DNA from 2 places in the Pseudarthrobacter quantipunctorum genome. Region 2 is predicted to be linked to the other one. Evidence: predicted binding sites of a transcription regulator. Region 2 holds the regulator's gene; the other holds the start of a gene.
What was found. The regulator HrcA, encoded in region 2, represses chaperone genes, less so after heat shock. The targets are predictions, from matches to a motif close to TTNGCACTCGNNNNNNNCGAGTGCNAA.
Positions count from the first base shown of each region.

Region 1: the regulator HrcA is predicted to act here: its motif matches at 1,744-1,770, upstream of WHH00_RS05560 (FmdB family zinc ribbon protein).

Region 1 covers NZ_CP148033.1:1,207,987-1,211,981, reverse strand. Annotated here, with positions in the region: gene WHH00_RS05575 (GNAT family N-acetyltransferase) at 1-63, opposite strand, end outside; gene galU (UTP--glucose-1-phosphate uridylyltransferase GalU) at 68-973, opposite strand; gene WHH00_RS05565 (5-formyltetrahydrofolate cyclo-ligase) at 1,089-1,712, shown strand; gene WHH00_RS05560 (FmdB family zinc ribbon protein) at 1,838-2,107, shown strand; gene WHH00_RS05555 (Flp pilus assembly protein CpaB) at 2,311-2,973, shown strand; gene WHH00_RS05550 (DUF4011 domain-containing protein) at 2,979-3,995, opposite strand, start outside.
Region 2 covers NZ_CP148033.1:1,926,573-1,930,567, forward strand. Annotated here, with positions in the region: gene WHH00_RS08905 (DUF4870 domain-containing protein) at 1-110, opposite strand, end outside; gene WHH00_RS08910 (DUF3097 domain-containing protein) at 263-1,108, opposite strand; gene hrcA (heat-inducible transcriptional repressor HrcA) at 1,284-2,297, shown strand; gene dnaJ (molecular chaperone DnaJ) at 2,379-3,506, shown strand; gene WHH00_RS08925 (16S rRNA (uracil(1498)-N(3))-methyltransferase) at 3,509-3,995, shown strand, end outside.

The DNA of each region.
Region 1 (3,995 bases), 720 kb from region 2:
GATGGGCCGCAGGATCAAGTCCCCGCACTCCAGTGTTACGGGCCAAATGGGACCAGCGCGCACGGCGCTACTTGGACAGGCCGGCGGTGAAGCCCGGCAGCCACTCCCGCAAGCCCGGCCCAAGGTCCTCGCTGTCGATGGCCAGCTGGACGCAGGCCTTGAGGTAGCTGAGTTTGTCCCCGGTGTCATAGCGGCGCCCGCGGAACACAACGCCGTAGACCCCGTACCCCTCGCCTTCGCCGGTTGCCAGCTCCTGCAGCGCGTCCGTCAACTGGATTTCATCGCCGCGCCCGGGGGCGGTGTGTTCGAGGACTTCGAAGACGGCGGGATGGAGGACGTAGCGGCCAATCAGCGCGAGGTTGGAGGGCGCCTCGTCAACCTCCGGCTTCTCCACCAGCCGGTTGACGCGCACGTAGGACTCACCTTCGATCGGCTGGACATCGGCGCATCCGTAGGCACTGATCTCGGACGGTTCCACCTCGATGAGCGCAATAACCGACCCTCCCGTTTCCGCCTGGACGTCAATCATGGTGCCCAGCAGCTCGTCGCGGGCGTCGATCAGGTCATCGCCCAGCAGAACGGCAAAGGCTTCATGGCCGACGTGCTGCTTCGCGCGCAGCACGGCGTGGCCCAGTCCGTGCGGATCCCCCTGCCGGACATAGTGGATATCGCCCAGCTTGCTGGCGGCCTGGACGGACGCAAGTTTCTCGGTGTCCCCCTTGCCCTCAAGAGTGGATTCGAGTGACGGGACCCGGTCAAAGTGGTCTTCCAGTGCCCGCTTGTTGCGCCCGGTAATCATGAGGAGGTCGTGGAGGCCAACGTTCACGGCTTCTTCAACGACATACTGGATGGCAGGCTTATCCACGACGGGGAGCATTTCCTTGGGCATTGCCTTTGTTGCCGGCAGGAACCTGGTACCGAGTCCGGCGGCAGGAATGACGGCTTTGCGAACTCTCGGGTTACTGGTAGTCACCGGACTAATCTAACGTCAGCGTCAAGCATTCAGTAACAACCGGGCCCGCGACACCCGCGGAGGGATGGACCACACGAACTACCGGCCGGACATACGGCAGTGATGGAGGAAGCACGTGACGCTTGAGGAAACAAAAGCAGCCAAAGACCGGATCCGCGCAGCCCACCGCCGCCGGCGGGCTGCGATGACTTCCCTGGAACGGGAGGACGCCGGCACTGCCCTTGCCAAACACGGCGCCGCGTGGGCGGCTTCGGTGATCCCGGCTGATGGAGCCACGGTGTGCGTGTACCTGGGCGTCGGCGCGGAACCGCCTACGCTGCCACTGATCGCAGCCCTTCACGACGGCGGCCACAGGGTCCTTCTCCCCGTTTGCGAACCAGGGCGTGAGCTGGGATGGGTCTTCTGGACGCCGGATGTCGAGCTCGCACGCAGCAAGTTCGCCCCCATCCTGGAACCGGTAGGGACCCGCCACGAAATTGAGGTCGCCGGGGAAGCGGCTGCGCTGTTCATCCCTGCCACGGCGGTGGACCTCGCAGGCAGCAGGGTTGGCCAGGGCGGCGGCTATTACGACAAGTTCCTGGGCCACCTTGCGTCAGCCGGGAAGGATATTCCCCTTGCCGCCGTTCTTTATGACGGGGAATTACTGCCAGCCGGCGCCATTCCGGTGGAGGAATTCGACCGCCCCGTCCCGGGCGTCGTGCTTCCCTCCGGTTTCCGGGGCCTGGCGAACGCTGCCTGACCGGAAATCCGGCCGCAGGAGAATGATAGAATTGGCACTCAGGCCCTGTGACTGCTAATGGATATCCGGCTGGATCACCAAGCAGCAGTCCGGGACCTCTCGTTTGCCCAAGAGGAGGAGCACCAGTGCCAACGTATGCGTACGCCTGCAAGGATTGCGGCCATGCCTTTGACATCGTCCAGTCGTTCTCGGACAGCTCTTTGACGTCATGCCCCGAATGCCAGGGTGCCCTGCGCAAGAAGTTCAACAGCGTGGGCGTTGTCTTCAAGGGTTCCGGCTTCTACCGCACGGACTCCCGGGACTCCAAGGGCAGCACGGTTTCGGCCGCTCCCGCAGCAACGCCGGCACCGGCGGCCGCACCGGCCGCTTCGGCATCCGCAGCTGCTGCCAGCTGATCCAAGGTCTTCACCTACGGCTCCGTTGGGCGGTCGGGCAAGGTTGTCCACATACCCGCGATGGCCACTGACGCAACACTTTGCGGCGCCCTTAGCGTAGGCACATGCCTGCATCCCGCCCGTCCAGCCCGAGATCATCAAGCTCGCCGCGTACCGGACTCCTCCGGAAACCGGTGCGACGCCGCGCCGGCAAGGTCCGCAGTGTGGAACGGAACGCAGGCAGGCGTCCTCCTGCGCGTTTTGCGGGCTGGTTAAGCCGCAACCGGCGCCTCGCTGTCGCGCTGCTCCTCTGCGCCGCAGCCGCCATCACGGTGCACCAGCTCACCCCTGCCCCGGTGTACACGGTGACTGCGCTGGCCGCCGCAAGGGACATCCCCGCCGGCGCCGCACTCTCGGAGGCTGACCTCGCCGCCGCACAGGTTCCGCCCGGCATACTGGCCAGCGGATTCCTCCGGGAACCCGGCGAGGCCGCAGGCAAACAGCTCGCTGCGCCCCTGCGCAAGGGGCAGCTGCTCACGGACGCCCAGCTTCTTGGTCCAGGCCTCCTCACGGGCACTTCCCCGGGATCAGCGGCCGTCCCCCTGCGCATGGCAGATCCGTCATCCATCCAGCTTGTCTCCCCCGGGCAGCTGGTGAACGTGGTGCTCACCTCAGCCAACGGCTTCGACCAGCAGGGACCACCCGAGATTCTGGCGTCCGGCGTTCCCGTGCTGTGGACCTCAGGCCAGGGCGGCCAGACGGGACAGTGGCTGGGCACTGCCGAAACAGACGGCCTGATAGTGGTGGCTGCCACGGCAGAGCAGGCAGCCCGGCTCGCCGGCGCCTCCACCCAGGGCAAGCTGTTCTTCGTCCTGGTGGGGCCGTAAGCCGCTTAGCCCCAGTGCGGCGGCTTCTGTTCCTTCAGCCAGGCGTCGTGGTCGTCGTCTTCCCGGTCGCCCCAGGCGCGGGGGTCGTCCTCGGCGGCTTTGTTGGGCACGGCGGGTTCCGCGGGCAGGGCGGACGTACCGGAGTCGGTGCCAGCTTGGCCGTCCTGGTCCTGACCGCCTGCCGTGTCAGCGGGCTGCCCGGCGTCCGGAGCGTTGTCTTTCTCGTTCTCCCGGGCCATGGTGCCCGCCTCCTTGCTGTCCTGGCCCTCGGCCGGTATGTGTTCGTCAATGGGCGCAGGGTGCAGGCTTTCAGGGGCCAGCGCGGGGCCGCCCTGGTCATTGCCAGCCGTGGCAAGCCGCTCCCGCTCCCCCTGGTTTTCGGCGTCGATTCCGTTGAGCGCCTGGTCCACGTCGTCGTCCAGGAACGCGACGGAAGTGGCTGCCCGTCCGGAAAGGGCCATCTTCTCCAGGCCCAGGTACCCGGCGATCCTGTCGGCGCAGGCGGAGGGATCGGTAAACACCTCAATGGTCCACAGCGGCATGTAGCGCCATCCCAGGCGCTCCAGCAGCTGGGGGCGCAACCGGCTCCGTTCCCGCACACTCATGGTGCGGTACTGCTCCGTGCCGTCCGATTCGATGGCAACAGGCCACGGCAGGTCCCCGTGGTCCTGCCCCATGGTGCTGAGGGGATCAGCGGCCGCAACGACGTCGATGGCGCCGTCGTACTGGTGCCACACCCGCGCGCCGCGGGCACGCAGGCGGTCCCCGAGGTCCGCCACCAAAGGATCTGCCCCCAGCGCCTGCTCGCTTGCCGCAGCCCGCGACGCTGGAGTTCCGAGGTCAGTATTTCCAGCAATTTCGCGGTCCAGCAGCGCGTACAGGTCCACGGCGCCGTGGCTCAGCCTGGTCTGGTCCAGGTCCTCGGGCCGGAAACAGGTGAGGACGTGCATGGACCGGCGTGCCCGCGTCATGGCCAGGGCGAACTTCTCCCTGCCGCCCTCGGCGGAAAGCGGCCCGAAGTT
Region 2 (3,995 bases):
TGCCGGTCTTCGCTGGCTGTCAGGGGCAGCGCATTCGCCGGAACGCCATGGTATTCCGAACGGCCCTGGCCGCCCTGGGTGTCCCTGTGATCGCGTGCGTTTTCTGCCACAGTCTGTTCCTTCTAAAAGTGCAATGGTGCTGGCTAAGAATGCATATCAGTTGAGAGGGACTGCAAATGACGCAGATCCGCAGTACCAAGAATACTGGCTGGAGGCGCGGATGCTGCTCCGGGGCCCCGCGCACGGCGGCGCGGCGGTCCGGTCAGGGAACCGTCAGGAAGTCAATGACTTCCTCCACCCTCCCCAGCAGGGAGGCTTCCAGGTCCGCGTAGGTGCGGACAGCACCCAGCAACTTCTGCCACCCAAGCCCAATATCCTCCTTGGTGGCATGGGGCCAGCCGAACGCGGCAAGGATCCCGGTCTTCCAGTCCTGCCCGCGCGGCACCACCGGCCATTTTTCGATGCCCAGCACGGCAGGCCGGATCGCCTGCCAGACGTCCACGTAGGGGTGGCCCACGATCAGCACGTTCCCGGCAGCCCCCGGTGAGGCCATCACGGCGTCCGCAATGCGGGACTCCTTGGAGTCCGGCACCAGGTGGTCCACCAGGACCCCCAGCCGCCGGCCCGGACCGGGCCTGAAGTCTGCCACTGCCGCGGCAAGGTCGTCAATGCCGTGGAGGGGTTCGACGACGATGCCTTCCACCCGAAGGTCGTCTCCCCAGACCTTCTCCACCAGTTCGGCGTCGTGCTTTCCCTCCACCCAGATCCGGCTGGCCTTGGCGACCTGCGCGCGCTGGCCGGCCACCCGGACTGAACCTGATGCTGTCCTGCCGGTGGCGGCAGGTGCCTGCCGCGGCGCCGGGGGAAGAAGCTTAATGGCCTGGCCTTCGAGGAGGAAGCCGAAGCCCAGGCGGAAAGACCTTGATTTGCCGCGCCTGTCTTCCAGAGCCACCACATGCATGCCCCCGGATTTCTCCACGCGTGTCACGGCGCCCACCCAGCCGGACTGGACGTCCTCCAGCACCATTCCCCGTTCAACAGGAACTTCAGGCAGTTCAGCCTTTGACGGAGCGGACATGTCCTGGGGACCCCAGTTCTGGTACTGCATGATTCACTCCGCCTAGCGCTCGATCACAGGTCCGGAATTTCGCCCGGAGCGGTACCAATGCTAGCAACGGGGAGAGGCATAATAGACTGTTAGCACTTGGGCATGTCGAGTGCTAAACGATGAGCGGCACAGCGCGGGCGGCGCGGCCGCCCCGAACCCTGGATGGAGGTGGAGTGTGAGCGAGCCACGCAAACTTGAAGTACTCCGTGCCATCGTGGAGGACTACGTCCACTCCCGCGAGCCCGTGGGGTCCAAAGCCCTGGTGGAGCGCCACCATCTCGGTGTGTCCAGCGCAACCATCAGGAATGACATGGCAGCCCTGGAGGAAGAGGGCCTGATCACGGCTCCGCACACCAGCGCCGGCCGGATCCCCACGGACAAGGGCTACAGGCTGTTCGTCGACCAGATCTCCGCCGTCAAGCCGCTGTCCCAGGCGGAGCGCCGCGCCATCCAGTCCCTGCTTGAAGGATCGGATGACCTGGACGACGTCCTGGACCGGACCGTCCGGCTGCTGTCGCAGCTCACCAACCAGGTTGCAGTGGTCCAGTACCCGCACCTGAGCAGGGCACTGGTCCGGCATATCGAATTCGTCCTCCTGGCCCCGCGGAAGGTGCTGGTGGTGTTGATCGCCAACAGCGGCAAGGTGGAGCAACGTGTTATCGACGTCGGACAGGACCTGGGGGACGAAGCCCTGGCGGCTCTTCGGTCCCGGTTCCTTGGATCGCTTGCCGGAACACCGCTGAGCCAGTTGGCCCTGTCCCTGCCGGCGGTGGTGGCCATGGCCGCCCCGGGGCAGCGGCAGGCGGCGCATGCCCTCGCCATCGGCCTGGAGGCGCTGGCACAGAGCAGCCGCGAGGAACGCATGGTAATGGCGGGCACAGCCAACCTGGCAAGGTCCAACGTGGACTTCCCGCTCAGCATCGGCCCGGTGCTGGAAGCACTTGAGGAGCAGGTTGTTATGCTCCGCCTGCTGAGCGAGATGGCGCAGGACCACCGCGGGGTGGCTGTCAGCATTGGCCGCGAGAATCCCTACGACGGGCTGGCCGAGGCATCGGTTGTAGCCACGGGCTACGGCCCGGACAGCGCAGCGAAAATCGGCGTGCTCGGACCAACACGCATGGACTATCCCACCACCATGGCCGCCGTCAGGGCAGTTGCCCGCTACCTTTCCCGGATCCTGGGCCCCTGAGGTCCAACCCGGGCCACTGGACACCCACAGCATTTCCAGCAGTCCAACTGCAGGCAGTACAACAAGGAAGAGATACGAACTTTGAGCAGCCACTACGACGTCCTTGGAGTCTCACCGGAGGCCACGGGAGAAGAGATCAAGAAGGCCTACCGCAAGCTGGCACGCACCCTGCACCCGGACGTCAACCCGGGTGAGGATGCGTCGGACCGCTTCAAGGCTGTAACCCACGCCTATGAAGTCCTGTCCGACCCGCAGAAACGCCGGGTGTACGACACCACGGGCAACGAAAACGGCACGGACAACGGCTTCGGCGGAGGCAGCTACGCCGGCCAGGGGTTCGCGTTCCAGGACATTTTCGACACCTTCTTTGGCGCCGGCGGTTCCACCGGCCCGGCTTCCCGCGTGCGGCGCGGGCAGGACGCCCTCATCAGCGTCCGGATCGAACTGCGCGACGCTGTCTTCGGTGTCAACAAGAAGCTCGAAGTGGACACTGCCGTTACGTGCCCAACCTGTGAGGGTTCCTGCTGCCAGCCTGGCAGCCATCCGGAACGCTGCGACATCTGTGGCGGCAGCGGCCAGGTCCAGCGCGCCGTCCGTTCCATCCTGGGACAGGTCATGACAGCGGCCCCATGCGGAAGCTGTGAGGGCTTCGGCACGGTCATCAAGGATCCGTGCAACGAATGCAGCGGCCAGGGACGCATCCGCAGCCGCCGTTCGCTGACCATCAAGGTTCCCGCCGGAGTAGCCACTGGAACGCGCATCCAGCTTTCCGGCCAGGGGGAGGCAGGCCCGGCCGGCGGACCTTCCGGTGACCTGTACGTTGAGATCCGCGTCAACAACGACGCCACCTACGTCCGCGACAACGATGACCTCCACGCCACCCTGCACATCCCGATGACGGCTGCCGCCCTGGGCACCGAAGTAAGCCTGGAAACGTTCGACGGGGCACAGGAGATCGACGTCAAGCCCGGAACCCAGTCCGGTGAAATCATTACCCTTCGCGGACTTGGCGTGACCCACCTGCGCGGTTACGGCCGCGGCGACCTCAAGGTGCACCTGCAGGTTGAAACGCCCGCCAGGCTTGATGCCGCGCAGGAAGAGCTCCTGCGGCAACTGGCCAAAATGCGCGGTGAGCAGATCACCGAGGGCAAGCTTGCAGCCGGCGGGGGCATGTTCGCCAAGCTCCGGGACCGGCTCGGTAACCTGTAGCGGTGAGCAACCCTGTCTTCTTCACCCCGCCCGGGTCCCTTGACCACATGACGGCGGGACGGGCCTTTGTCCTCGAAGGGACCGAGGCGCGGCACGCTGTCACGGTCAAGCGGCTCGCCCCGGGCGAGCCAGTCGACATTGTTGACGGCGCGGGTACGCGGATGAGCGGACGGGTGCTTGCGGCGTCGCCCGCCGCCCTCGAGGTGGAGTGCACCTCCGTTGCTGTGGAGGAGCGTCCGGCCACAAGGCTGGTGCTGGTGCAGGCCCTGGCCAAGGGCGACAGGGATGAACTCGCCATCGAAACGGCCACCGAACTCGGAATCGACGCCGTCATACCCTGGCAGTCCGAACGGTCCATCGTGCGGTGGAAGGGCGACCGGGCAGCTAAGGCCCACGCGAAGTGGCAGTCGGTGGTGGCGGCAGCAGCCAAGCAGGCGCGCCGCGCATGGGTCCCCGAGGTGCGGCCCGCCGTCGACACTGCCGCGCTGG